One region of the Paraglaciecola sp. 2405UD69-4 genome, then DNA from elsewhere that is predicted to be linked to it. Evidence: predicted binding sites of a transcription regulator. Region 1 holds the regulator's gene; the other holds the start of a gene.

The links. The regulator LexA, encoded in region 1, represses DNA repair genes until DNA is damaged. The targets are predictions, from matches to a motif close to TACTGTATNNNNATACAGTA.
Region 2: the regulator LexA is predicted to act here: its motif matches at 4,735-4,754, upstream of imuA (translesion DNA synthesis-associated protein ImuA).

Annotation. Positions count from the first base shown of each region.
Region 1 covers NZ_JBLIXM010000004.1:86,194-100,899, forward strand. Annotated here, with positions in the region: gene plsB (glycerol-3-phosphate 1-O-acyltransferase PlsB) at 1-767, opposite strand, end outside; gene ACMUMK_RS14335 (PadR family transcriptional regulator) at 1,025-1,360, shown strand; gene ACMUMK_RS14340 (hypothetical protein) at 1,353-2,054, shown strand; gene ACMUMK_RS14345 (hypothetical protein) at 2,064-2,282, opposite strand; gene lexA (transcriptional repressor LexA) at 2,372-2,995, shown strand; gene coxB (cytochrome c oxidase subunit II) at 3,400-4,473, shown strand; gene ctaD (cytochrome c oxidase subunit I) at 4,485-6,092, shown strand; gene ACMUMK_RS14365 (cytochrome c oxidase assembly protein) at 6,113-6,679, shown strand; gene ACMUMK_RS14370 (cytochrome c oxidase subunit 3) at 6,698-7,576, shown strand; gene ACMUMK_RS14375 (DUF2909 domain-containing protein) at 7,616-7,825, opposite strand; gene ACMUMK_RS14380 (SURF1 family protein) at 7,853-8,584, shown strand; gene ACMUMK_RS14385 (hypothetical protein) at 8,577-9,146, shown strand; gene ACMUMK_RS14390 (COX15/CtaA family protein) at 9,157-10,134, shown strand; gene cyoE (heme o synthase) at 10,146-11,057, shown strand; gene ACMUMK_RS14400 (SCO family protein) at 11,078-11,725, shown strand; gene ACMUMK_RS14405 (GNAT family N-acetyltransferase) at 11,761-12,378, shown strand; gene ACMUMK_RS14410 (polysaccharide deacetylase family protein) at 12,375-13,418, opposite strand; gene ACMUMK_RS14415 (MATE family efflux transporter) at 13,442-14,706, shown strand, end outside.
Region 2 covers NZ_JBLIXM010000003.1:1,115-15,820, forward strand. Annotated here, with positions in the region: gene ACMUMK_RS12140 (error-prone DNA polymerase) at 1-2,581, opposite strand, end outside; gene ACMUMK_RS12145 (Y-family DNA polymerase) at 2,581-4,020, opposite strand; gene imuA (translesion DNA synthesis-associated protein ImuA) at 4,023-4,715, opposite strand; gene murB (UDP-N-acetylmuramate dehydrogenase) at 4,928-5,926, shown strand; gene birA (bifunctional biotin--[acetyl-CoA-carboxylase] ligase/biotin operon repressor BirA) at 5,923-6,900, shown strand; gene ACMUMK_RS12165 (type III pantothenate kinase) at 6,881-7,597, shown strand; tRNA gene ACMUMK_RS12170 (tRNA-Thr) at 7,740-7,815, shown strand; tRNA gene ACMUMK_RS12175 (tRNA-Tyr) at 7,823-7,907, shown strand; tRNA gene ACMUMK_RS12180 (tRNA-Gly) at 7,941-8,014, shown strand; tRNA gene ACMUMK_RS12185 (tRNA-Thr) at 8,027-8,102, shown strand; gene tuf (elongation factor Tu) at 8,163-9,347, shown strand; gene ACMUMK_RS12195 (LysR substrate-binding domain-containing protein) at 9,693-10,586, opposite strand; gene ACMUMK_RS12200 (SDR family oxidoreductase) at 10,704-11,438, shown strand; gene ACMUMK_RS12205 (DUF1097 domain-containing protein) at 11,586-12,092, shown strand; gene ACMUMK_RS12210 (YHYH protein) at 12,320-13,384, shown strand; gene ACMUMK_RS12215 (hypothetical protein) at 13,431-14,012, shown strand; gene ACMUMK_RS12220 (aldo/keto reductase) at 14,137-14,706, shown strand, end outside.

The DNA of each region.
Region 1 (14,706 bases):
TCATCTACATATTTTTTGGCTTCAAGCTTGGCTTTTTGCTGGCTAATATTTTTTGTTTTGGCGCGGTCATCTATGGCTTTAAGTACAAATTCAGAGCCTAACACGCCGTTATATAATTCATGCCTTTCTAAAATATTGGGGCCAGTAAGGGTTTGCTGCCTGCGATGAAAGTGAGTGCCGGCGACTCTAACTAATTTGTGAGCTATGGTTTGGTCGTCGCCTTTGAGTTGCACCATGGCTCGAGACGACACTGCCTTGCTATAACAAACAAAGTTATCGCGCCCTAAAAACAGCACAATAAAGAATTTACGCAGCCAGCTAGGTGATACCTGATTGGCAATAATGTCAGACCAACTTGATAGGGTTTTGTCGGGGGCCCGGCCCCAAAGAATAGATACAGGGACTATTTGAATATCTAAATCTGGGTTTTCTCTGTGTAATTTGAATAGTTCTGTTGCGTCTTCAAGAATATCGGTATTACTTTTTTTACGATTGAGCACTGACCTTGGCTTTTGTAAAAACAAACAAGAAGCATGGCTTTCCCCTGCGACTTCAATCGTGTCTGTTGGTTTAGGTAAGCCTAAAGTTTTTGCAGACATTTTTAGTGCGATAAGATCGGTAATGGAATGAGTACGCAGTAAATAAACGATAGGTTTGGATTTATCTATACCCAATTCACCTTCGATATCTGTCGGTGTACTGGTGGCTTTTACTAACCACTTTGTAGGGATTGTAACGATTGTTAGTAGCAATTTACCCAGCCACATTTTCTCTCTCAACTAATAGGTTTTAGAACCAGTAAAGGATATCACAGAGAATATGCAGTTTGCTTTTGCTGATTGAAATGCTTGGTAAAAAACTGTCTGGGGGCACTTCAATTTAAGCGGACTGAGTCTATCAAGTTCTACTTTATCCCGTATTGCTTTGTATACCTTGGTATACATTAAAATTACTACAATGTAGTAATTTTTTTTGCAAAGCCTATTTTTAAAAACTACATTGTAGGAAATATAGGGAGGGTGTGATGAATCAGAAAACGTTAGGTGAATTTGAACAAGTTGTTTTGCTCGCATTGTTGCGCTTAGAAACCAATGCATATGGTGCGGCTATTCGTCAGCTTTTACAGCGCGAAATAAACAGAGATGTTGCTTTAGGGGCTTTGTACTCAACATTAGAACGAATGGAGAAAAAAGGTTTGGTCGTGTCTAAACTCGGAGAGGCCACCGCGCAACGTGGCGGAAGACCTAAGCGCTTTTTTTCGGTAACAGCTGAAGGTAAGGCAGCACTTAAACACGCTAAGCAAACCATGGATACCATGTGGCAAGGTGTTGTACTGACAGTGGGAGGTGGACATGCTTAATACTCATTCATCTCAAAAACAGCACACAACTATGTCCAAGTTAGCGACTTGGCTGTTGTCACGATTAGCTAATCCAACCTATCGTGACGAGCTAATAGGCGATATAGAAGAGGAATACACAGAGCGCCAGCAGACCAATCAAGATGCAAACAACTGGCTACTAAGACAAACCACACTGGCGATTTGGGATGGGCAAAAAGCGATGATTAGAACAACAGGTTTTGTAAAAACACTCAGCATTCTTTTATGTGTACTGGCGTTGCCAACCATTGCTTTATTTGTTGGTTGGTTGTCAAACATGCGTATGCCTTCAGAGCATTTGTGGCAGCTTTTGATGGCGGGTGAAGTGCATTACATATTGTTTAATAGCGAATATTGGGGAATTGCATGGAACGAAAGTGGTGTATCTCACCTAGAGGTCGACATGTTTATGCATATCCCATCCATACTCTGGGCAATGGTATTTGCAGTATCGGCTTACTTGTTCTTGAAAAAATCTAAGCCGTCTGTCTGGATGTTTAGTGCCTTTACCTTGGCTTATATATTGTTGCCTTATCTGTTTGGATATGGGGTGATTAGTTCGTTTGAGCCACCTCCACAAAAAGTAGGGCCGATTCTAGCCTTTATGATGTTGGCACCGTTTTTCACTTTACCTATGTCTGTTGGTTTTTTGTTGAAAGGGGTTAAAGACTAAAGCTAGGTACTAATGAATTAGCACGGCCGGCATATGCCGGCTTTTGTGTTTTTCCTCCATCACAAAAATCACATCTGCCCATTGAATGTCTTTGACACTTACCGTTCTTTTCGCCCTTGGGCTAGTACCTGCGGACCTGACGTTTAACTCTGGGTGATTTTTCCAAACCTTTTCAGCAGTTGGGCTGCGCCATTGGTTCCGGCTACAAATAAAAAGTATGTTCTTCATTTGACTCTCCTTAATCAATGTAAAACAAATTTGAGGTTTTTTAATAACTGTATATACTCACACTAACTGTATAGATAAACAGGCTGGTTATGCGTCCATTAACGAAACGACAAGAAGAAGTTTTACAACTCATAAAAGATACTATGTTAGATACAGGTATGCCTCCCACCCGAGCTGAAATTGCCAGAAACCTTGGTTTTAAATCAGCCAATGCAGCTGAAGAGCATTTAAAAGCTTTGGCACGTAAAGGGGTTATCGAAATTTTACCGGGAACTTCTCGCGGTATAAAACTCAACACACCTATTGAAGATCAACTCGAAGATCTTGGTTTACCACTAATTGGTCAGGTTGCTGCTGGTGAGCCTATCTTAGCTCAAGAGCATGTTGAAGGGCATTATCAAGTTGATCCAAGTTTGTTTAAGCCCAGTGCTGATTTTTTATTGAGAGTAAACGGTATGAGTATGAAAGATATCGGTATTTTGGACGGTGATTTATTAGCCGTGCATCGCACTACTGATGTCCATAATGGTCAAGTTGTTGTGGCCCGTGTAGATGAAGATGTGACAGTAAAACGCCTAGAGAAAAAGGGCCGTGAAGTGTTACTGCATGCCGAGAACGATGATTTTGCGCCTATTAAAGTTGATTTGGCTAATCAACCTTTCAATATCGAAGGTATTGCTGTTGGTGTAATTCGTAACGCTGATTGGATGTAACCTTTTTTACAGTAAAACACATAAAAGCGCAGTTACCTTGATTGCGCTTTTTAGCTAACACTTACCTGCTTTTGTAACTTTTTAGTTCACTTCTCTCCTTGTAAATCATTTAACATTTAAATGCTTAAAAAATAAACTTTAGTTTGTATTTTATACAAAAAAGCTAGACGAACCCCTATAAAATAGTCCATTCTTAACTTTCTCGTATCAATTTGTAACAATAAATTAACGTATATTTAACCATTGTTATTGCGTAATCTCTCGCTTCTGGTGTTTTTGACAATGAATAAATACTAATACGTAAAACGTTTATGAGGTGTCAAGTGAAGAGAATTTTGCCCAAGACTGGAATATTATTACCCTTATTCGCTACCACTCCAGTATTTGCAGAAGCCACGGATAAAATTAATCAATATCAATTAAATATGACTAAAGGCGTAACTGAAATAAGCGCTGAAGTTTATGACATGCATATGTTGATGTTCATTATTTGTATTGTTATTGGTGCTGGTGTGTTTATCACCATGTTCATTTCTATGTATTTTCACCGAAAATCTCGGGGTGCTAAACCCGCTAATTTTCATGAGAGCGTCAAAGTAGAAATAGCCTGGACTGTTATTCCTTTCATTATCTTGATTGCTATGGCCGTACCGGCGATGAAGCTGTTAATAGAAATGGAAGATGCTAGTGAGCCCGGAGTGACAGTCTTAGTAACTGGCTCTCAGTGGAAATGGCATTACAAGTATATGGATAACGACCTTGAGTATTACTCAAAAATGGCAACACAAGCCGAACAAATATCTGGAAAATTTGCAAAAGGCGAAAATTATCTACTGGAGGTTGATAGGCCTCTGGTTATTCCCACCGGTCAAAAAGTACGTTTTCTTATTACCTCTGATGATGTGATCCATGCTTGGTGGGTGCCTGATTTTGCTGTGAAACAAGATGCAAACCCAGGTTTTATTAATGATGCTTGGACCTTAGTTAACGACCCCGGTATTTATCGAGGCCAATGTGCTGAGTTGTGTGGTAAAGACCACGGCTTTATGCCAATTGTTGTTATTGCAAAAGAGCCTGCTGAATATGATAGGTGGATCACGGAACAAGAGAATATCCAGCTAAAAGCCAAGCAAGAAGAGCAAAGGTTATTGGCTATGAATATGACCATGGCAGAGTCTATGGCGCTAGGAGAAAAAGTTTATAACGCCAATTGCGCAGCTTGTCATATGCCTAACGGAGAGGGCTTGCAGGGGGTATTTCCAGCGCTTAAAGGTAGTCAAGTTGCTACTGCCGACCAACCTAAACATATTAATATTTTACTTAACGGTGTAACTGGCACTGCCATGCAGGCTTATGCCAAGCAATTAACCATGTCTGAATTAGCCGCTGTTGTTACCTATGAGCGAAACGCTTGGGGAAACAATACTGGTGACTTGGTGCAAGCCAAAGACATTCACGCTGCAATGAACGGAAAATAGGAGAGGTGACCATGACTGTAACAACCAATAACACTCATCATGATGGCCCTCATGACGAAGAGCACCACGAACATCATATACCAACTGGTATAAAGCGTTGGTTATACACTACTAACCATAAAGACATAGGTACTTTGTATCTGTGGTTTGCGTTTATTATGTTTCTAACCGGCGGCGCCATGGCTATGGTGATCCGCGCTGAATTATTTCAACCCGGGTTGCAAATTGTAGAGCCAAACTTCTTCAACCAAATGACCACCGTTCATGGTTTGATCATGGTGTTTGGAGCGGTTATGCCTGCTTTTACTGGGTTGGCTAACTGGTTAATCCCTATGATGATAGGTGCGCCAGATATGGCTTTGCCTAGAATGAATAACTGGAGCTTCTGGATCTTACCTTTTGCTTTTGCAATTTTACTATCTTCATTGTTCATGGAAGGTGGCGGCCCTGCTTTTGGCTGGACATTCTATGCGCCTCTTTCAACCACTTACAGTAATGATGGTACCGCTTTATTTGTATTTGCGGTGCATATTATGGGGGCGTCTTCGATTATGGGCGCAATCAATGTGATAGTCACAATCTGGAACATGCGGGCGCCAGGTATGACTTGGATGAAAATGCCCTTGTTTGTTTGGACTTGGCTGATTACCGCGTTTTTACTTATCGCTGTTATGCCTGTTTTAGCGGGTGCTGTAACTATGGTACTCACAGATAAATTCTTTGGAACAAGCTTTTTTGATGCTGCTGGTGGTGGTGATCCTGTCATGTTCCAGCATATCTTTTGGTTCTTTGGGCACCCTGAAGTGTACATAATGATTTTGCCGGCATTTGGGATTATTTCGCAGATCATTCCAACTTTTGCCAGAAAGCGTTTATTTGGTTATGCCTCTATGGTTTACGCCACAGCCTCTATTGCTTTGTTGTCATTTGTTGTGTGGGCGCATCATATGTTTACCACAGGTATGCCAGTGGCCGCAGAGCTGTTTTTTATGTTCGCTACTATGCTGATCTCAGTACCTACTGGGGTAAAAGTATTTAACTGGGTTGCCACTATGTGGCGAGGCTCAATGACATTTGAAGTGCCTATGCTATTTGCCTTAGCCTTTATTGTGCTATTTACCATAGGGGGCTTGTCTGGCCTGATGTTGGCTATCACTCCAGTAGATTTTCAATACCATGATACCTATTTTGTGGTGGCGCATTTTCATTATGTACTTGTAACTGGCGCGATATTTTCAATTATGGCGGCAGTGTATTATTGGTTACCTAAGTGGACCGGAAAGATGTTCGATATTGGCTTAGCCAAGTGGCATTTCTGGTGTTCACTCATTTCTGTGAATGTGTTGTTTTTCCCTATGCATTTTGTTGGCTTAGCGGGCATGCCCAGACGTATCCCTGATTATGCTTTACAGTTTGCCGACTTCAATAAGTGGATCAGTATAGGTGGCTTTGCCTTTGGTCTGTCGCAACTTATTTTCTTAGCTGTTTTGATTAAAGCCTGTAAGAAAAAAGGCGAGCCTGTATCGGACCAAGTATGGGAAGGGGCTGAAGGATTAGAGTGGGAAATTCCCTCTCCTGCTCCTTATCACAGCTTTGAAACACCCCCTGAAGTGAAGTAAATACCCTAGGGCTAAATTCTATGAATAAGCAGCAAGAACGAAGCAAAAACAACAAAATGGTAGTGAAGTTACTTGCTATTGTTTTGGGTATGTTTGGTTTTGGTTTTGCCTTAGTGCCTCTCTATGATGTGCTATGCGATGCGCTGGGTATTAATGGTAAAACGTCAGAAACAGCAGCTGTGTATGAATCTGTTGAGGTGGACAAAAGTCGCTTGATAACCGTGGATTTCATTACGCGTATCAATACGGGTATGCCATGGGAGTTTAAAGCCGAAACACGACAAGTAAAAGTTCACCCCGGTGAGATGAGCCAAGTGAACTTTTATGTTCGTAATCCAGCTAATTCTTTAATTGTTGGCCAGGCTGTACCTTCTGTATCTCCTGGTCCTGCGGCGCTATACATGAATAAAACAGAGTGTTTTTGTTTTGAACAACAAACCTTAAACGCTGGCGAAGAAGTGCATATGCCCATGAAGTTTTATGTTGACCCACAACTACCTAAAAATATTACTTATTTTACCGTTCAATACACCCTATATAACGTCACTCCTTCTTCTGATATCCAAGAAGTCGTAGTGATGAATTAAGGGGTTAGGAGAGCAAAAATGTCTGAAAAATATGAAAAGTATTATGTACCAGCAGAAAGCCCTTGGCCTTTTATGGGGGCGGTTGCTTTGTTTCTTATCGCCGTTGGTGCTGGAAATTTTGTCATTGAAACCACAAGAGATAAAGACGGATATGGTGGTTTTATTTTAGCTGCAGGGCTAATTACATTAGTTGTTATGCTGTTTGGTTGGTTCAGAAACCAAATTCATGAATCTATGAGTGGCATGTACAGCTCCCAATTAGGACGCTCTTACCGGCAAGGAATGGCATGGTTTATTTTTTCTGAAGTGATGTTTTTTGCGGCTTTTTTTGGGGCTTTATTTTATGCACGAGTTATCGCTGTGCCTTGGCTTGGCGGCGCATCTAATAACGATATGACAGGTGAGGTTTTGTGGCCCATGTTTAATGCAGTTTGGCCCTTAATCGAAACCCCAGGCGGCACCAAAACCGAGGCAATGGGCTGGTATGGCTTACCGCTTATAAACACTATTATATTAATGGTTTCTTCAGTTACCTGCCATATGGCCCATCTAGCTTTAGAAGAGAATAAACGACAAAAGCTCAAAATCTGGTTAAGTATTACCGTTGTTTTAGGGTGTATCTTTTTGGCCTTGCAGGTTGAGGAGTATATCCATGCCTATACGGAAATGGGGCTAACCCTAGATGCCGGCATTTATGGAAATACTTTCTTTATGTTAACTGGCTTTCATGGATTTCATGTCACCTTAGGAACAGTCATTTTATTGGTAATGTTACTTAGGGTGTTCAAGGGGCATTTCACACCAGATAACCACTTTGCTTTTCAAGCTGGCAGTTGGTACTGGCACTTTGTTGATGTGGTTTGGGTGATGCTGTTTTTCTTTGTTTATATTTTATAAAACAGTGACTTTTGCTGGTTATCTCGGGGTTGGTGGCCCTTAATATGGTGATGGGTTTGGTGTTATCAGACCTGTTGCCATAGCTAAGAGTATTAAGAGGATGATAAGCGCAGATATTATGAGTCTACGTCCAATAAATTTGCTCATTGGTGCTTGGTTAGGGTCATTTTTTAACATCACCATCATGGCTTTAAAAAGGTTGAATACCATAAATAATAGTAACGCCCCAATGATTAGCTTAACGATCATTTTGCCACTCCAAAGTACTGGTAACCGATGGCTGTAAACAGCACTAAGTCACACTTTTCAATGGTAGCTAGCTTAGTAACATTTACAGCGGTTGTCATTATGTTTGCATTAGGTGTGTGGCAATTACAAAGAGCGCAGCAGAAGACAGAACGATTGTTATCTATTCAACAAGGCCAAAGTGAAGAGCAAATGACAATAACAGCACTGCTAGATAAAAGTTTTGACGATATTTTAGATATGCCCGTTTCTATTGTGGGTGAAGCAATGCGCACCAAGTATTTTTTGATTGACAATAAAATCCACAAAGGCCGCGTTGGCTATCATGTTTTAGTGCCTGTTTACACAAATTCAGCTTGGGTGCTTGCTAACTTTGGATGGGTGGCAGCCATGGAAAGTCGCGGTCATTTACCACTAGTAAACCTAAGTGCAGACTCAAGAGAGTATTCAGGAGTGGTCGCTATTCCTAATAAGAATCCTATGGTGAAAGAGACCGCAGTCTTTGATGGTCAGTGGCCGAAGGTCTTACAGCAAATAGATATAGAAATCATGGCGCAACATTTTGACCATGACTTTCTGCCGTTAGTCGTATTGTTAAACGCCGAGCCTGATTCAGGTTTTGAGCGACATTGGCAAGCAGTGGTGATGCCGCCAGAAAAACATATAGCTTACGCAGTGCAGTGGTTTCTGTTAGCCATTGCTGCTATTGCAGTTTTTGTTTTGGCACAACGTAAAAAGCAACTAAGGAGCCGTCATGAGTAGCGATGAAAAAGCAACTAACAAGCGTACAATTTTTATCTTTATTACAGCTTTCATGTTACCTGTTATTTTGGCAAAAATTGCCCTAGACAATAACTGGTTTAATCAAGCTGCGACAAACAAGGGTGAGCTAATACAACCGGCCTTAGACATGGGAACGCTACAAGTTAAGTCGGTCGACCCAAAATGGAAATTGCTTTATGTTTTACCCGAGAAATGTACAGAGTCTTGCAAGAATGCTTTGTACAGTATTGCCCAAGTACATAGTGCTTTAGGTAAAGAAAGAAACAGAGCTGAAACTCTAGTATTAGCATTTGCAGGTAGTGATACTGAGCAACTTGCTTTAGCCAATGAGCAAGCAGAATATAGAGTGGTGAACACCAATGAAGAAACCCTCAAGCAAGTCTTCAAAGATACTGATATTCAGGGCATTTTTATTGCAGACACCTTAAATAACATCATTCTCCGTTATCCAGTTTACGACAACAAAGAGGACGCCATTCTACATAGCAGAGATATGCTTTTTGATATTCGTAAAGTGTTGAAGTTATCACGTATTGGTTAGGAGGGGTTCAATGAAAAAGCTTGTGGTATTGAGCATAGCGTTGGCTTTTGTTGTGATAGTGTTGGGCGCTTATGCTCGACTAACCGATGCGGGTTTGGGTTGCCCCGATTGGCCGGGCTGTTACGGCCATCTGAGTTTTGCAAAAACAACCGAAAATATAGAAACCGCGCAGCAGGCTTTTCCTGATAGGCCCTTTGAAGAGCATAAAGCATGGAATGAAATGATCCATCGTTACTTTGCTAGTGGTCTTGGGTTTGTGATTTTAATAATTTTTGTTGCTAGCTCATTAAAAAGAGCCGAACACGCCCCCGTAAAACTTCCCTTTTTCTTACTGTGTTTAGTGTGCTTTCAAGGAGCGCTGGGAATGTGGACGGTTACCCTCAATTTGCTCCCTGTGGTTGTCATGGGGCATTTGTTGGGGGGATTTACCTTACTTTCCTGTTTGTTCTTACTATATTTAAAACTGAGCCCTTATCGTATTCCAGGAGGGGATCATCGATTAAGGGAGTTTCGAAAATTTACGATTTTGGGGCTGTTTATCGTAACAGTGCAAATTGCGTTGGGAGGCTGGACGTCTGCAAATTATGCTGCTTTAGCCTGTACAGAATTACCCATATGTGAACCTGGCTGGTTAGGCAGGTTAGACTTTTTAGGAGCATTCAGCGTTCCTGACGTAGAGAACTATGAATATGGTGCCCATGATTACAATGAGCGGGTGACTATGCACATTTTACATAGAGCAGGTGCTTTAATTACCTTTTTATATTTGTGTTGGTTGGGTGTTCGCTTGTTTGCCTTATCTAACTCGAAGTTAATCAAAAGGCTGTCAGTCGTCATGGTGCTTATTCTTGGGGTGCAAGTAATTTTAGGTGTGAGCAATGTGGTATTCAGTTTACCCGTGGTTATAGCAGTAATGCATAACGCAATGGCCGCTTGTTTGCTGTTGTCCTTGGTGGCTATTGCCTACACCTTATATCGCAAAATATAGGAGAGAAAGTTATGAGTAAAGTTATAACTGCGGCACAACCAATAAGCACGACTAATTTTTACAGTGCATGCAAAGATTACTATGAAATGACCAAACCTAAAGTGGTGCTATTACTGCTGCTGACGGCCTTGGTAGGTATGTGTTTGGCTACTGAGTCTTGGGTTGGTTGGCAAGTGCTTATTGCAGGGCTAATTGGTATCGGTTTTTTATCATCTGCTGCTGCCGTGATTAATCACGTAGTCGACCGTAAAATAGACAGCCAAATGGCGCGAACATTTAATCGGCCCGTTGTAAAAGGAAAGGTTACACCTCAAAAAGCTCTTATTTTTGCAGCTTTATTAACACTCATTGGCTATGTGATTTTGGAGGTATGGGTAAATCGTTTAACTGCCTTTTTAACGTTAGCCGGTCTTCTTGGTTATGCCGTTGTTTATACTATGTACTTAAAACGTGCTACTCCACAGAATATTGTAATAGGCGGATTAGCTGGCGCTATCCCCCCGCTTTTAGGCTGGACAGCAGTAACAGGTGAAGTTCACGCCAATGCCCTGCTATTAGTTTTGATTGTTTTCACTTGGACTCCACCCCATTTTTGGGCTTTGGCTATTCATCGAAAGAAAGATTATGCTCGGGCTAAAGTGCCAATGTTACCTGTTACCCATGGTATTGAATTTACTAAAACGTCTATCTTGCTGTACACAGTTTTATTGAGTGTGGTGTGTTTATTACCTTACTTAACAGGCATGACTGGTTTGATTTATCTCCTTGGATCAACTGTATTAAATGCGGGCTTTTTGTATTACGCTTGGAAACTAAAATTTGCAGCTAATAATAAAACCGCAATAGAAACCTTTAGGTTCTCTATTATTCATCTTATGGTGTTGTTTGTGGTGTTATTAGTGGATCATTACTTACAGTTTTAAAGCTAGAGACAAGTGTATAAATGAGTAAAATTCAAGCCGGCGTTATTGCTTTGGTAGCCTTAATTTTGGGGTTGATAGCCTCTGTGTATATTGCACCGCCGCAGACAGGGCCCCAAACCGAGCATATTAGTCTGTATCCTCAAGCGCGAGCTTTACCTGACTTTGAGTTGGTAACTCATAAGGGAGAGGCCCTCACTATAGCCGACTTGAAGGATCATTGGAGTTTGGTCTTTGTTGGCTATACCTATTGCCCTGATATTTGCCCGACTACCTTAGCGGAATTAAAAGGTATCTATCCTGAACTACAGAAAATCCCTACAGATAAGCCGCTTCAGGTGATTTTTATTTCGGTGGATCCAAACCGAGATTCAACAGAAAGGTTGAATGAATATATCAACTTTTTTGATCCAGACTTTATTGCCGCAACCGCAGAGCATGTTCAGCTTTTCCCTTTTGTTAGGGCCATGGGAATGATGTACTCCATGACAGAAAGCACTGATAATCCCAATTATTTGGTAGACCATAGCTCTTCTGTTGTAGTGATTAACCCAAGCGCACAAGTTATAGGGCGCTTTAAGCCTGATTTTTCTGTCGGTAAACTACCAGTTAGTGAGGGGCAGAAAATCTTAGAGGATATGCCTGCAATTATTGCAGGGGCTAAGCCTTAATGATGTGCTCTAGCTTGTATCTAAAACAATCTTAAATGATTATTAGGCAGGCTAACCCTTCTGATGCTATTGCATTAGCCCCTCTTATTTTTGCTTCAGGGTCAGAAACCTTAGCAGCGGTTTTGGATATAAATACGGACTTAACTGCTTTAAAGTTTTTGGCTAGCTGCCTAACTGAGCCTGATGGCCAGTATGGTTACTTAAATCATTGGGTGGTGGTGACAAATCAACAAACCATTGGCTGTGTGTCTGCATGGCATAGTCAATTAAGTAAAGAGTTTCATCAGGCTACCTTGAGCAGTTTGCTTAATTTTTACGGGGCTGAACATGTTCACTCCATACTCCGTAATAGCCTAATCACTCAAGATTGTATCCCTAAGCCAGCACCCAATGAATGGTGTGTTGGCCACCTTTCTGTTGCTAGCAGTTATCAAGGTTTAGGTTATGGCAAAGCCATGTTAGCGTTTATGGAGCAGCAAGCTGTTGCAGCTAACAAGACACATTTAAGCTTAGATGTTGCAGCTAACAATAGGTCAGCTTTAGCTTTTTATGAGCACCAAGGATTTGTGAAAGCTGACCTGTCTGGCACAACCAATCGCATGCAAGCCTTAGGTTTAGATGCCCATTGGCATTTACTTAAAACCTTAGGTTAGTCTAACCACTGCCCTTGTGGTGTGGCCATTAGAAAGGGTTGTGAAAACCAGTAGTACCTAGAGCTGTCTTGTTTACTTACAGCGGTGCAATTTATTCTGTGTCTACCGGCTTTATCAATGGTTTTAATTGATAGAGTTATGTGTTCTTGGTTGATTTCTTTAGGTAGTACTTCATTATTTTGAAAGCAATTTATCTGGCTTGGTCTTAAATCTTCATCCTTCACATTAAATGCCAGCTTTTGTGGGGATGAGGTAATGACTGGATCTTGCTGGCTAACCTCAGATACAGGCATAGCCAGAGCACTCATTTTGATTTTTAGTGTTTTCAGGTTGCTGTAGATACCCGCTGCAGGAAATCGTGGCAACGCAGAAAAGTCGCTAAAAGATGAAATAGCTCCACTGTGCTGAGCAAATCCTATATATCCTAAATCCGCTAGGCTGTTTTTCAGCTTGTTATTAAATTCACCATATGGGTAAGCAAAATATTTTAGGCTGTAGCCGAGTTTAGCTAACAGCTGTTGCTCTGCTTGTTGCACGTCTTCGATTGAACGCTGTAACCAGGCCTGTTCTGTTTCATTTTTTTCTCGTGTCAACATATGGGTGTGTTGATTGCCATGATTGGCAAAGCTAACCCCTTGCGACGCCATCTCTTGTACTTGTTTCCAGTCTAACTGGTAGTGAGCTTTTCCAATAAGTGGAGGGTTTACAAATATAGTGTAGGGGAATCCAAATTCTCGCAATATTGGATGAGCGTTTTCATAAATATTTTTATAGCCGTCGTCAAAGGTTATCACAACAGCTTTATCGGGTAATGGTCGGTTGTTCTGTAAGCTTTCGATAACCTGCTGTAATGGTAAAACTTTGTGATGTTGATCAAGATAGCGCATATGTTCTTTAAATGTATCGGGTGATACAGAGGTCACCGGAGGCGTGGAATTACTAACATGGTGATACACTAAAATTACAGCATTATCCTGCGCCCACAACTGTATGCTAAACAATGTGAATGTTATGCTAAGTACGATTGATTTGATGTCCATAACTGGGCCTGTAACAAAGTGATGTGAAAATTAAAGTACCTACTCTATCAAATTTCTGGCAGCTCAGCCTACATAAGCAGATTGTTGTTATTGCACTTCCAATGATCCTAAGCAATATCACAACTCCTTTGATGGGGCTGGTGGATACAGCTGTGTTAGGCCATATGCAGGGCAGTTATTTCTTGGCAGGAGCTTCTGTAGCAACCCTATTGATTACTCAAATATATTGGGTGTGCGGCTTTTTGCGTATGACCAGTACGGGTTTGAGCGCCCAAGCTAAAGGTAGCGCCAAGGTATCTAAAATAAATCAGTCTTTGTTTCAAAGCCTTTTAATTGGATTGGTTTTAGGTTGTGGGCTCCTAGCGCTTCAGGATGTGATTTTAACCATTGGCTTAAGGTTTTCTGAGACCACCGAGTTAGTTAAGCAAGCTATGATTGATTACTTCAAGGCGCGAATATGGGGTGCACCTGCTGCCATGTTAAACCTTGCATTGATTGGGTGGATGATAGGCCAGCAACAAACTAAGCAAGTATTGGCGATTCAAGTAATCGGAAACTTAATTAACGTCGCCCTGAGCATATGTTTTGTGTTTGTATTTGAATGGGGCGTGCAAGGGGTCGCACTCGCTACTGTGGTCAGCGAATATACTATTACCGCTGTAAGTACATGGATGGCAGTGAAAGGCTTAGCGCACATTCAATTTAGTAAAAAATGGTTAACTTTCTCACAGTTAAAACCTTTACTAAACCTAAACGGTAATACTTTTTTCAGAAACTTAGCACTACAAGCTTGCATTGGTTTCTTAATTTTTAAAGGAGTAGGGTTTAGCCCTACTAATGCCGCCATAAACGCTATTTTAATGCAATTTTTTACGCTTATTGCCTTAGGGTTAGATGGAGTCGCTTTTGCTGCAGAGGCATTGGTGGGTGAACAAAAAGGAAGGTTATCATCAGTGGGGATAAAGCAAGTCACCTTGCATGGTTTGATTTGGTCTTGCTTGTTAGCGGTAGTGTATAGTTTAGTGTTTGTAGGATTTGGTGAAGAAATAGTAGGTTTACTTACCGACCAAGTCGAACTACAAGTTGCCATCAGGGATTATCATTGGTTCATTTATAGCTTGCCAATTATCGCCCATTGGTGCTTTTACTTTGATGGGGTATTTGTAGGCTTAACCCGTGCAGTTGCTATGCGCAACAGTATGCTATTTTGTGCTTTAGCTGTGTATTTCCCAGCTTTTTATATTTTTGCTAATTTAGAAAATCAAGGGTTGTGGATAGCTATGAGCTG
Region 2 (14,706 bases), on a different contig from region 1:
ATCGGTTATTACAAATAGAATGGTAGGCATTGGCACTGGCAAGTGCTTCTAAATACTTACGAGATAGCTTGAGCTCTTTAATTTGGTTTATCTCTGTAAAACCTATTTTGGGACGGGCTTGAACTAAGGTGTGTGAATCACTAGGATTGACATTTTTAACTAGTCTAAACCCTAGCCTAATTGCCCATTGGTTATTTGTGTATTCCATCAAATGGTCATGGTTAGAATGGTTTATACACAAAGGAAGTACAGTTATTTTGTGGCGTTTAGCATCTTCTATTAATTGGGCTGCCGAGTAAAATCCCATGGGTAAGCTATTTAATAAACCTGTGTAAAAGGCCGCTGGATAATAGTATTTTAACCAACTCGACACATAAGCTAATACTGCAAAAGATGCTGAATGTGACTCAGGAAATCCATATTCACCAAATCCACATATTTGTTTATAAATACGTTCTGAGTAACTTGCTTCATATCCTCTTTGTAACATTCCTGACATGAGCTTTTCTTTAAAGTGGGTGAGTTTTCCGTTGCGCTTCCAGCTACCCATTGCGCGGCGTAACTGATCTGCTTCCCCTCCTGTAAAGCCAGCTGCTACCATAGCTATTTTAATGACTTGCTCTTGAAATATGGGTACTCCAGATGTTCTTGCCAGAATTTCTTTTAAGTCTTCTGATGGATATTTTATTAATTGGGGAGTGGCCCTGTGTTTTAAAAAAGGGTGTACCATGCCACCTTGAATTGGCCCCGGTCTAACGATAGCGATTTGAATAACTAGGTCGTAAAACTCAGCAGGTTTGAGTCTCGGTAACATACTCATTTGTGCTCTAGATTCTATTTGAAAAACGCCAACTGTGTCTGCTGCTTGGATCATTTTATATACTTGTTGATCATCGCCTAAAGCGGTTATATCAGCAATCCTGTATAAGTGTTGGTAATGCTGCTGGATGAGTGAGAAAGTTTTTCGAATTGCGGTTAGCATTCCAAGGGCGAGTACATCTACTTTGAGTAATCCTAAACTCTCTAAATCATCCTTGTCCCATTGGATTACGCTGCGCTCTGCCATTGCTGCATTTTCAATGGGAACTAAGTGGTAGAGCGGGCCTTGTGATATGACAAAGCCTCCAACATGTTGTGACAAATGACGTGGAAAGCCTTTTATTTCTTCTACTAAATTGCTGAAGAGCTGCCCCTTGCTAGAGTCTTTGTCAAAGCCAAGCTCACTTATTTGCCCTTGCCACCCTAATTCACTATCTCTGTGATTGATGTTTTTTATAAAAAAATCTAGTTGATGCTCACTTATTCCTAGTGCTTTCCCTACATCTCTAATTGCACTTTTGTGGCGATAAGTAATAACCGTAGCTGCAATAGCAGTACGCTCTCGCCCATACTTTTTATAAATATATTGAATGATTTCTTCACGTCTTTCATGCTCAAAGTCTACGTCTATATCTGGGTGTTCTTTACGCTCTTTGGATATGAATCTTTCGAATAAAACTGATATTTGCCGCGGGTCTACAGCGGTAATCTGTAAACAATAACAGACTACTGAGTTAGCGGCAGATCCCCTTCCTTGATATAAAATATTATGTTTTTGTGCAAACTGCACAACATCATAAATAGTTAGAAAAAAATACTCATATTGTAATTCTTTTATCAGCTTTAATTCTTTGGCTATGATCCTTTTAATAGCAAAAGTGAGTCTTGCACCGCTCGAAAAGCGAATTGCCATTCCTTGGATCACTAGCTGTCTTAGATAGTCGGTTGCGGTTTTGCCTTTTGGAACTAACTCGCTAGGGTATTCGTATTTCAATTCACTTAAATTAAAGTCACAGAAACTAGCGATGCGTACACTTTCAGCAAGCCAATCGGCTTGATATAGATGTTTAAGTTTGTTTAAAGGTCGTAGATAACGTTCACTATTAGGAAAAAGCTGACGTCCTAGCTGACTAATGGGTTTGCCTTTTCGAATAGCAGTGAGAGTGTGCTGTAATGGGAGCCGCTGGGTATTGTGCATAAGGACTCCACCACAAGCACAAATTTTTAGTTTATAGATATCGCTAAGTTGTTTGATATGATTTAAATAGCGGTTTTCATTGGCAATTAAATGCCTTTGATACCCTAGCCAAACCTTGCTGTTGTAATACTTTGCTAACCATTTTCCCCAGTGCTCGTCAGTTTTTGAGTTGCCAGTGGGTAGCCATATCATCAAGCAGTGTTTGATCCCCCGCAAGTCCCACTCGTCTAGTTTGTACTCCCCTTTAGGCATACGCTTACGTGCATTGGTAATGGTTCTACATAGCTCAGCGTAAGCTAGCCGGTTTGGGCACAATAATATAAATTTAAGACTAGGTTCAAATCGAAAAAGACTCCCTACGATAAGTTTGATATTGAGCTTATGCACTTGTATTTCAGTATATGCTCTAACTATGCCCGCTACCGAGCATTCATCGGTAATAGCTAACGCTTGGTATTTCAAAAAGCTTGCTTGCGCTATTAGCTCCTGTGGGTGAGACGCGCCATATAAAAAGCTAAAGTTACTTTGACAGAATAATTCGGCGTATTGGAGCGGAGCTGACATTAACTAAACACACCATGCAAATACCACTTGTTATGAGGTGTTTTAAATACCCAGTACCATTGGCCTAGAGCATTATATGCAATGAAGTAATCGCGGATGATAAATTCAGAGTCCCACCAACCTGTTTCAATGCGCTCTGGCCCTGATGCTAAATGGACTTTCTCTTGCAGGGGCTGGGGCGGTGTTAATAAAAAGCTAGGGCGAAGGGCAAAAAGAGGAAAGTCAGCAGCAGCCTTTGTGTTTGTTTGATTTAATAATGTTGTGCGTTCTGGGCGGTAATCATCGGCCAATTGGGGAGTTAAAATGGCTTCTTTTCCTAATTTGGCTTGAAGTATAGATCTCAGCTGCAGAGGGGATAACGAGCCTTGCTTACCTGCAAATAAATCTTGTTTATCAGGTCGCCTTACATAGGTTGTTGGAGCGATCAGCTGAATGGCAAAAATAGGGCTTTCTAAGCTTATGTTTTCCAGCTTCAAAAAGAGCAGATCTTCCCAGTGTTTAGCTAAATACTCACCTTGCTGAGAGTTAACTTCTAACTTAATGGGATTATGCTCCCTTTGACTTAAGTAAACCTTTAAGCTTTGAGTTAAAAGGTCACGTTCTTTTAGAAATAGCTCTAACTTCGCGAGTAACTGGAGCAGCGGCTTTTGTAGTATTTGTATGCTCTGTACATCAAATAGCAATTCAATAATTTGGTCAAAATATGGCTTTGGATGAAAAAAGTTAACAGGATGAGATAGCTCTGCTGTTAACCGGCCAATATAAGTCACTATGTCAATTTCAAACCGTTTGGCAATATCAGCAAGGGGCAGTTTGAGTAAGCCTTCTACATCATGAATGCCAACGCGGTTTAACTTTTGTATTGATTTAGGTGAAAGTTCAGTATGTTGTAATGTGCATTTGGACATGGCTTGTTCGATATGTATTTTACTATCTGTTATGCGATCCCAAGCTTTAACAGCCAATAGTTTAGCTGCTAAAGGTGAGTGTCCGGTCGCATAATGAAAATGAACATTTTGAGTGAGTAAAATATGTTTAATATGCTGCCAATAAGTGACTAAGTCACCGTATAGATTCAACATATTGTGTACCCTTAATAAGAGTCCATTGTGACTAAAAAAACAAATATCACTGGTGGCCAAATATAAATTTTGAGCAATATTATTTAGCCTGTTTTTGGTTATATTTTCTTGGTAAGGAATAACCTGTAAATCAGCCTTTAACATAGATGCAGTACCTAAACCCATGCCTAAGCGGATACCTGCTTGATATGCAGCCTCGTTCAGTTGGCATGTTTGGTTTTTTGCTTCATCAAAGATGATATAAGCTTGTTTGTGAATATCTGTATCAGAACTTTGCTGTAATAGTGTGTCCAGTTGTAAGCTAGGAAAATATAAGTACAGCCAGAGCTTCTGCATTACACAAGGTGGGCGAGTCATGATTAGCCCACCTGCGATGCTCGAAGGGGAAAGGTGAGCACATTGCTTTGTTTGGGCTGGCAGATCTCTGGCCAGTAGTGGTGCATATTGACAGTAAATGCTTTTTTGGAAAAGGCGCCTTTACGTTTAGTAATTCGGGCGTTTACTCCGGCTTTATCTGGGCTTAACTGTAACCCTAAGCTTACCGGCAAAGAAATTTGCTCTTGTTTAGGTTCACGGATTATAAACAGGAGGCAGTGACCTTTTTCAGCAGCTAATTGTAAACGCTTAGTTTGTGCTACTGATAAGCTGCTATGCCATATTACTACACTGTGGCAACAGCCACTTTTTAGGCTTTGCTCAGCGCTCCATAGAACGTCCCGTTCGGAGTTAGGCCTAATGAGCATTATACGCTCAATAGATAACCCAAATTCTGCCCACATTTCTGCATTGATATCCATGGGAGGAGCGATAAGTGTGGTTAATTCAGTCGTATTTTGTTGTTGCCTAAGGAGAATACTAGGTAGCAGTAAACGCAATTCTCCTATACCAAGGAGGCTACGAATATCAATTACGCCATGTTCAGGAAACCCTCCTTGCAAAGCGTTATCGAGCTCCTGATAACCGGTATGTAGTTCGTTTTGGATATCATGGTACGCATGGTTTGCTTGCCAGAGCAAATTCTTATTTTTAAGGTAGCGGATAGTCGGGTGCATTGATTATTTACAAATTTAATACTGTATAAATAAACAGTATATTGACCAAAAATATATATGCAAGTTTTCGCTTTTAAAAATTAGGCGAACTCTGAATAGGAGTAAAAGTGCTGTTATGAAATCGGTTGCTTGGGGGAGATTATGTTTCTTTTACTAGTAATTAGTCGCTTCTCGATTAAAATAGTCACAAATTCCTCAGCCCCTAGATGTAAGTGCACTCTTTAACTTCCCTTCACACATTTGGATTATCAAGTTCCGGTAATAATATTATTTCGATAGATTCATTCGATACGCTGAAAAAACAATTTACGAATTTACCAGCTACGCCATTCTGTATTCTGGGAGGAGGAAGCAATACTGTTTTTTTAGATGATTACCAAGGCACTGTTTTTAAAATTGCGCTGCAAGGAATACAAATAGAAGAATCAGACTTTGAATATTTAGTAACGGCTGCTGCGGGTGAAAATTGGCATCAACTGGTTTCATCTTGCATGCAGCAAGGTATACATGGGTTAGAAAATCTAGCTTTAATTCCTGGAACCGTAGGGGCCGCACCCATTCAAAATATTGGAGCTTATGGAGTAGAGATTGAAAGCTTTATTCGTAGAGTGGACTATTTTGATTTAGATTCCCACTGCATAAAAAGCCTAAGTCATGACGACTGCCTATTTGGTTATCGAGATAGTATTTTTAAATCGCAACTCGCAGGTCAGTTTGTTATTACACAGGTGGTTTTAGCATTGCCTAAAAATTGGGTGGCAGTTACTCAGTACGGTGAATTGCGAAACTTAACCTCGCCTACCCCTGAAGATATTTTCAATAAAGTGGTGGCAGTACGAAAAAGTAAACTACCTGACCCTATGCAAATAGGTAATGCAGGTAGCTTCTTTAAAAACCCTATTATTGATAAAAGCTTATTTACGCAGTTACAACAAGAGTGGCCTGAAATACCCAGTTATCCAGTTAATGCAAGTAAGGTGAAGGTGCCAGCTGCATGGTTAATTGATAGGTTAGGTTTTAAAGGCAAAAAGAATGGCGGCATAGGTTGTCACCCTAACCAAGCTCTAGTGTTGTTTAACGATGGAGCTGGAACGGGGGAGCAATTGTTGCAGTTTGCCAGAGGTATTAAAGCTGCCGTCAATAAAACTTTCTCAATTGACTTAGAAAATGAAGTAAGGCTGATGGATAAGCAAGGGTTAGTGTCATTATGAGTAAAACCGTTGATGAAGTACGTAGTACCTTACTATCGGTTTTAGCGACCGGAGAGTTTCATTCTGGTGAGGCTTTAGGTAAAGCATTAAATCTTAGTAGAGCTTCTATATCTAACCATATAAAAGCATTAACAGCCCTTGGTTTAGATATCTACAGTGTAACAGGCAAAGGTTATTGCTTAGCTAGCCCATTAAACTTTCTTACCCTGAAAGAAATATCAACTCACCTACCTACAGGCTATTCAGCACCTATTGAAGTTCTTAATGTGATAGGTTCAACAAACCAATACATCAAAGAAAAGTTTGATGACTTAGAAAATGGTCATGCTTGTCTTGCAGAAGCACAAACTGCTGGCAGAGGTCGACATGGACGTAAATGGGTATCTCCGTACGGCAGTAGTTTGTATTTATCTATGTACTGGCATTTTACTGGAGGGTATGCAGCTCTTGGTGGCTTGAGTTTGGCTGTGGGAGTTGCGGTGGCTAAAGCATTAGCGTTAAGTGGTGTTGACGGCATTAAATTGAAATGGCCGAATGACGTTTACGGCTTAGGTAAAAAGCTTGCCGGTGTGTTAATAGAAGTTGAAGGGCAAATGGGACTAGGTTGCCAAACAGTTATAGGCATAGGTCTAAATATATCACTACCCAAAAATGTAAAAGAAATAGATCAACCATGGATTGATTTAGCGCAACTTACTGACAATCCACTAGAACGAAATCAATTGGCAGCCAATTTACTATCAACCCTCACCGATACTCTAAATACATTTGAGCGTGATGGTTTAGCTCCATTTATTGACGATTGGCGCAGCAAAGATGTGTATGCCAACCAAGCAGTTAAGTTACTTGTTGGTAAACAAACTATCTTTGGCGTAAGCCGAGGGATAAATGAAAGTGGTGCTATTTTATTGGAGACAGAGCAAGGCTTAAAGGCTTATCACGGTGGAGAAGTTAGTGTCAGACCAGTTTCATAGTTTGCTAGTAGACATAGGTAATAGCAGGATTAAGTTTGCCTATGAAGACGATTTAACCACAGTAAGGGTTTGCGATTCAATTGCTGACTTAGCTCCCTATTTAAAGCAAGTATCAAAAATTTGGTTGTCTTGTGTTGGGCAAGCATCACAGGTGGAGCAACTAGAAGCGTTAACCCTACCTTTAGGCATAGAATTACACATAGCTACCACTCAAAAGCAGGCTCACGGCTTAACTTTTGCGTACCATGATATGTCGACTATGGGGGTGGATCGTTGGCTAGCCATGATTGCTGCTAAAGAAAAAAGCAGCAAACCTGTCGCTGTTTTGAGTTTAGGTACGGCGAATACTTGCGATATTTTATCTGATCAAGAGCATTTAGGTGGTTGGATAGCCCCTGGTTTTTCACTTATGAAAGAAAGCTTACAGAGTAAAACGGCGCAAGTTTTTGCTGATAGTCAGATACCAACAGAATTAGCTTTAGGAGATACGACCCAAGATTGTGTCAATTTAGGGTCTTTAGCACAGCAACAAGGGTTTGTTTTGATGGCAAATAATTACCTTAATTCACGCTTTAGTGACTATGAAATTTTTATTACAGGCGGTGCTAGCTCATTAGTTGAACAGTTAAAATTACCTAAGGTTACTTTCTTTGAAAATTTAGTTTTACTTGGATTAAATATTCTTAGTAAAAAATAGCCCTTTACTCACAGAAAACTGGCTGCAAATTGAGCAGTTAGGCCTAAAATCAAGCAAACAACATAAAAAATGCATTTTTTTGTAAATTCCCTATTGCACACCCCGAAATCTTACTCTAGAATCCGCACCCACTTGATGCAGTGCCGACTTAGCTCAGTTGGTAGAGCAACTGACTTGTAATCAGTAGGTCACCAGTTCGACTCCGGTAGTCGGCACCATCAATCTGGAGGGGTTCCCGAGTGGTCAAAGGGATCAGACTGTAAATCTGACGGCTCAGCCTTCGCAGGTTCAAATCCTGCCCCCTCCACCACTTTTTGCTTGATATGGTATGAGAGCAAGTTGTGCGGACGTCGTATAGTGGTAATACCTTAGCCTTCCAAGCTAATGCTGCGAGTTCGATTCTCGCCGTCCGCTCCATTTTTGTGAAATGCTGATATGGCTCAGTTGGTAGAGCGCACCCTTGGTAAGGGTGAGGTCGGCAGTTCGAATCTGCCTATCAGCACCACATGTCTCTCCCCATCTCAATAAAAAATCAATTTTAATGTACTTTGCTGGGGAATAGACAATGGCAAAAGAAAAGTTTGAACGTACTAAACCGCATGTAAACGTAGGTACTATCGGCCACGTTGACCACGGTAAAACCACATTAACAGCTGCAATCACAACTGTATTGGCAAAAACTTACGGTGGCGATGCATCTGCATTTGATCAAATCGATAACGCTCCAGAAGAGCGTGAGCGTGGTATCACAATTTCAACGTCTCACGTTGAATATGATACTCCAACACGTCACTATGCCCACGTAGATTGTCCTGGTCACGCCGATTATGTTAAAAACATGATCACTGGTGCTGCTCAAATGGACGGCGCAATCCTAGTTGTTGCAGCTACAGATGGTCCTATGCCACAAACACGTGAGCACATCTTGTTAGGCCGTCAGGTTGGCGTACCTTACATGGTTGTTTTCATGAACAAATGTGACATGGTAGACGACGAAGAATTACTAGAATTAGTAGAAATGGAAGTACGTGAATTACTTTCAGAATACGAATTCCCAGGTGACGACTTACCAGTAATCCAAGGTTCTGCTCTTAAAGCTCTTGAAGGCGAAGCAGAATGGGAAGCGAAGATTGTTGAACTAGCAGAAGCGCTAGATTCATACATCCCAGAGCCAGAGCGTGACGTTGACAAGCCTTTCCTACTTCCAATTGAAGATGTGTTCTCAATTTCAGGTCGTGGTACGGTTGTAACAGGTCGTGTTGAGCGTGGAATTTTACGCACAGGTGACGAAGTAGAAATCGTAGGTATCAAAGAGACAACTAAGTCAACTTGTACTGGTGTAGAGATGTTCCGTAAGCTTCTTGACGAAGGTCGTGCTGGAGAGAACGTTGGTGCGTTGTTACGTGGTACTAAGCGTGAAGACGTAGAGCGTGGTCAAGTATTAGCTAAGCCAGGTTCAATCAACCCACACACTAACTTCGAAGCAGAAGTATATGTATTGTCTAAAGATGAAGGTGGCCGTCATACTCCATTCTTCAAAGGCTACCGTCCACAGTTCTACTTCCGTACAACTGACGTAACAGGTGCAGTAGAGCTTCCTGAAGGCGTAGAAATGGTAATGCCAGGTGACAACCTTAAGTTCAAAGTAGAGCTTATCAACCCAATCGCGATGGACGAAGGTTTACGCTTCGCAATCCGTGAAGGTGGCCGTACAGTAGGTGCGGGTGTTGTTGCTAAGATTTTAGACTAGTTCTAAATTAAGCAATTCAAGAAAGGTCACTTAGGTGGCCTTTTTTATTGCCCGTAGCTTCTGTAGGGTACCCTGAATGGATACCTCCGTGACTATTTTCCGGAGGGCCGGCCCGTCGAAACAAAATAGAACATGCGCAGCATGGCCCGAAGGGTGTAACACATGGATGTGTGAAGTATTAATATTTAGTTTTTGATTGAAAAAGGCTCCTTCGGGAGCCTTTTTTGTGTCTGGATATAAATAATCTTTGGGGGGCTATTCTTAATAGAAGGTTTAAAGTCGCCCTAGATAATTAAGTTACTAAGTTAAATAACCTAGCAGCTTTAATAGCTTATTGCTGAAAAGCTAAACCTCATAGTTACGAAAACGCAAAGTTAGCCACTCTATAAAAACGCGGGTTCTTGATGATAAGTGTTTTTTACTTGGATATAAGACTGATACTGGCATTGATGGCGGAGGAAAGTTCGTTAGCACTTCTATCAATTTACCTGCCTCTAGTTCTTGGCCAATTCGATAGCGCGGCACTTGTATTAATCCCAGTCCTGCCAATGCTGAGCCAGTGTATAAGTCGGCACCCGCTACCGTAATCGATGTGTTCATTTCAAAGCTGAAGAGATCTTTACTGGATATAAAGTCCAGTGATGTTGGCTTTGATTTTGTATCTAACGAGTATCCTATTGCTTTATGGTGCTTTAGCTCTGCTAAGGAGTTGGGTGTGCCATATTTTTCTAAATAATATGGACTGGCAACTGTCGCTTGGGTTAATGATGTAAGCCGTCTGCCTATTAGGCTAGAGTCACTTAATTCACCTGCTCGTAACACACAGTCTACTCCCTCATTTATCAAGTCTATTTGTCTGTCATCTTCTGCAACATGCATGGATATTTCAGGGTATTGTGTAAGAAATGTATCTAGATAGGGCACAACAAAGTGTTTTGCTAAGGTACCTTGTAAGTTGACCCTTAATAGTCCCTTTGGGCTGGAGCTTAAAAAAAGGTTTTCCATTTCGTCTAGTTCAGAGAGCAAATTTGCGCAACGTGTAAAGAAGCGCGCTCCATCAGGTGTTAGGTTAACTTGGCGAGTAGTGCGCTCTATTAGGCGTGTGTTTAACCTTTTTTCAAGACGTTTGAGTAGGTTCGTAACTGTGGATTTAGGGAGCAATAAATCTTCAGCTGCCAGCGTGAAGCTTTTTCGTTCGGCTATCCTAATAAAGACTTTCATCTCATCAAAACGATCCATAAGCGCCCCGTTGTTGTAGTAAATGGAATAGTGTTTTCAATTTTTGCATGATTATTAATAGAAATAAATAAATCATAATAACTCTCGAATTCAGTACTTTAATAAGAGGGTTTAATTATGTGTAAAACGAAGGTTGCTTTAGTTACAGGTGCTTCTAAAGGTATCGGTGCGAGTATCGCTTTGAGATTGGCTGATGATGGGTATGCCATTGCGGTAAATTATTCAAGGGATGTAAAGGCCGCAGAAAGCCTAGTGACTAAGCTAATTGATAATGGCGTAAAAGCGATATCTGTAAAGTGTGATGTGGCAAATGCTACAGAGGTTGAAATCATGTTCACTGCTATTGAAAGCAGACTTGGTAAGCTTGATATATTGGTAAACAATGCTGGGATCATGAAACTGGCCTTAATTGCTGATAGCAGTGAGCAACTATTTGATAGCCAAATAGAGACAAATTTAAAAGGAACATTTAATACTCTTCGTCAAGCTTCAAAGCGCTTAGCTGACGGCGGAAGAATAATCAATATATCGACAAGCGTTCTTGGTCTTAGGTTAGAAACTTACGGTGTATATGCAGCAACCAAGGCTGCTGTAGAGTCGTTAACAGCCACGCTTTCTAAAGAGTTAAGAGGGCGCTCAATTACGGTGAATGCTGTTGCCCCTGGCCCAACTGCTACAGAATTGTTTTTCTCAAATAAACCTCCTGAATTAATAGAACGAATGTCAAAAATGAGCCCATTAGAAAGACTGGGCAGTCCTGAGGATATTGCCCATGCAGTGTCGTTTCTTGCAAGTGAAGAAGGCGGGTGGATTAACGGGCAGGTACTTAGGGCTAATGGCGGAGTCATATAAAAACGTCTGCCATAGTGTGCGCTCAGTTCCCATCAATCTATTTGCTATAAAGCATTGAACATAGAGTGGTTCGTAAACCTGCACACAGCTTCTATGGGAGCTTGATATGAAGTGCTCTTAACTTTTTAATTTGATATAGGAATACTTATGACTCGTTATATACATAATTCCATTTTATCCCTCGGGTACAGTAAAGATACGCTAATTGCAGCCATAGTAGCCGCACTTGCGGCTATGTTAACTGTAACTTTCGGTGTTGCTCCTTGGGTGATGTTTATCGGTTGGATTGCATTTTTCACTAATCCCTCGAGTTTCAGTCATGGGCTTAAAAGTGCATTGTGCGTATCTTTAGGCGTTATCTTAGGGGCTGTCGCACACCTATGTATTGGGCCGCTATCTTCTTACATTGGCAGTGCTTCACTGGGCTTGGTGGTATTTGTTGTCGCTATTATTGTCATTACATTAAGAGACGTGCCAGTCATAAACAATATAGTGGCGTGGTTTTTAGGATTAGTTACTTTTTTTGCAATCCATGTTGAAGCTAGTATTAGTGTGATATTACAGCTGGTTATAACTGTTATTTTCGGTACGTTGGCAGGCTTCTTGGCTTCGCTGCTGCAACAAAAATTACTTATAAGTAAGGAGAATTATTGAAGCTTATTCTTATTAAGGCGTAGGCCAGCAAAGGTAACAATATTGTCTTGATTATAAGGCTATTATCTGGCTGCTTCACTTAGGTAAGCAGCTTAGTGCTTAGTGTATAAATTGGTAGTTTCTAAGCCCTAAATGTGTAAAGAATAAGAAGAGTGAGTCTCTGCTCTTTTTAAGTCAAATTTAGCTGGTACGCTGCTTATTCGAATATAGAAAGGGTGTATCAATACATGTTTAAATCAAAGTCTATTCCTACCTTAATGCTATTTTCAGGTTTGATGAGCTGTGGAAGCTCAGATACAACCAATACTGTAGTGGCAGATGATACGTCAGAGTCTGATACGGTAGAGGTAAGTGAGGGGTATTATGATGCTGATATGTTTACTGTGTTGCCTTTGTCAGAAGATACCGTTAGCTGTACTCTAGAAAATGGTACTAGCACCACTTGCTATGAGCTTACCTTTGCGGCCAATACTGTTGGAGATACCGAAGGTGAAGGGACAATAGGGCCATACTGCCCAGATAGTATAACTACTCCTAGGAATGAGGCTGGACTTGGCGTATATGATGGAGCGACTAATCCTGGGTTTCAATCATTGGTAGACGCCGCACAAGGTATGGACGCTGATGGTTACGATATTATTGACGAGGATGGCAATATTCGTTCCGGCGGTGGCGGGGCATATAGCTACTGCCTATCCATGCCATTTGATTCTAGTTTGACAATCACCTATTTAATTCCCACTTCGCCTGAGTTCCGTTCTGAAGCATATTACATAGAAACCGTAGGGAGTATTGGTGTGGGGATTAATGGTATTCCCATTAAAGGTGATCCCCCTAGTGTCACCACAGCTGAAGCTGGTATAGGTGGAACAGGTAGTGGAAACATTCCTGCATTGGACCATTGTGGTGGTCATGCTGATCCCGCTGGTTATTATCATTGGCATTTTATTCCCCAGTCTATTAATACCGTTTTTGAATCACAGGAGTATGACTTTACTGATTTGTATGGCATTAGCTGTACTAACTTTCATATAGAGTACGAAGACCCAACTGCATTTGCAGGTTTAGCGAAAGATGGCTTTCCTATTTATGGAGCCTATGACGATCTCGATTCTATAAGTACAGTTCCTAGTGAGAGCGCGGAGGTCGATGAATGTAATGGCCACACACACGCTACACCTGAGTTTCCTGATGGTGTATACCATTATCATGCATTAGAAACTGGTGCGCCTAATGTGCCGGTTTGTTTAATGGGAAGCTTTGTAGATAGAAACGACTTTACTGTTCAGTAGCTTTAATGAAGTTTAGCTACTTCTGTTTGATATAAGGGGTATATCTATGTGTATTGCTATTCGTTTCTGTCTCTTATTAGGCAGTATACTACTGACCCCACTAGCTGTGGCTCACGATAGTAACATCGCCACATTTCAGGTTAGACACATAGGGCCTGATAGATGGGTATATGAAATCATGGCTCCTCTAGCAGCTTTAGATATGTCATTACGAGCTGAGTTAGAGACTGGCTCTACGGTAGCGGATTTGAGTTTAGATGATCCCGTCTATAAAAAAGCATTAGTTAAGCACCTTAAAAAAGGCTTCAATATGAATGCTTTAACAAATCCATTAGAGGGAGGGGAGTTTGAGCACCTTGCTACACTGAGTTTAGGGGCGGGTAGAATAAAACTCGAACCTCACCTGAGTGTCTTAATATTTGACATTAAAAATATGCCAAGCGCTCCCGACGCTTTGAAGTTTCATATTAGTAGTATGTCGCAAAATCCATCACAGCTTAATCTTTTGAGGTTAATCGAAGGGCAGCGTACTAAAAAATACATACTAAACCATAACAATAACTTTTCAGGTTTAGACAAAGGCTTTTTTACTGCTGAAGCTACTCAAACCATTAATGTGGCCTCTTAGCTATTGCTTTTGGATATAGGCTCCTAAATTTGTTCTTTATTTTTCACTACACACTGCTCTGTTCGAATATGTTATAAAATGCACCTTAAGAGTTTGTTACCATTGAGAAAACAGAGGAGGTGTTATGCAATATTCAAAACTAGGTCGCAGTGGTGTAGAAGTATCAAGAGTGTGTCTTGGGAGTATGACGTGGGGAATTCAAAATACCCAACAAGAGGCGGACAAACAAATTGAGTACGCCTTGGATCAAGGTATCAATTTTATTGATACAGCAGAACTTTATCCTGTCCCTCCTTCTGGGGACAAGTACGGCGATACTGAGCGAATTATTGGAAATTGGTTAGCTGCAAACGGCTCTCGTAGAAAAGACATTATACTTGCTAGTAAGATTGCAGGACCTGGCTTGTCTTACATTCGTGATGGTCAAAAAATTACGGGTGAAAGTGTTATTCAAGCCGTTGATGCATCGTTACAACGCTTGCAAACTGATTATATTGATTTATTCCAATTACACTGGCCAAATCGAGTTTCCCCTCATTTCGCAAAGCATTGGCCAGGGCAAGTGACTTTCTCTAAAGCTAGTGCAAGCAAAGAAACCCAGCAGATGTTAGAGATACTGCAAGCGTTAGACGATTGTGTTAAAGCTGGGAAAATACGTTTTTGTGGTTTGTCTGATGACACCCCTTGGGGCATT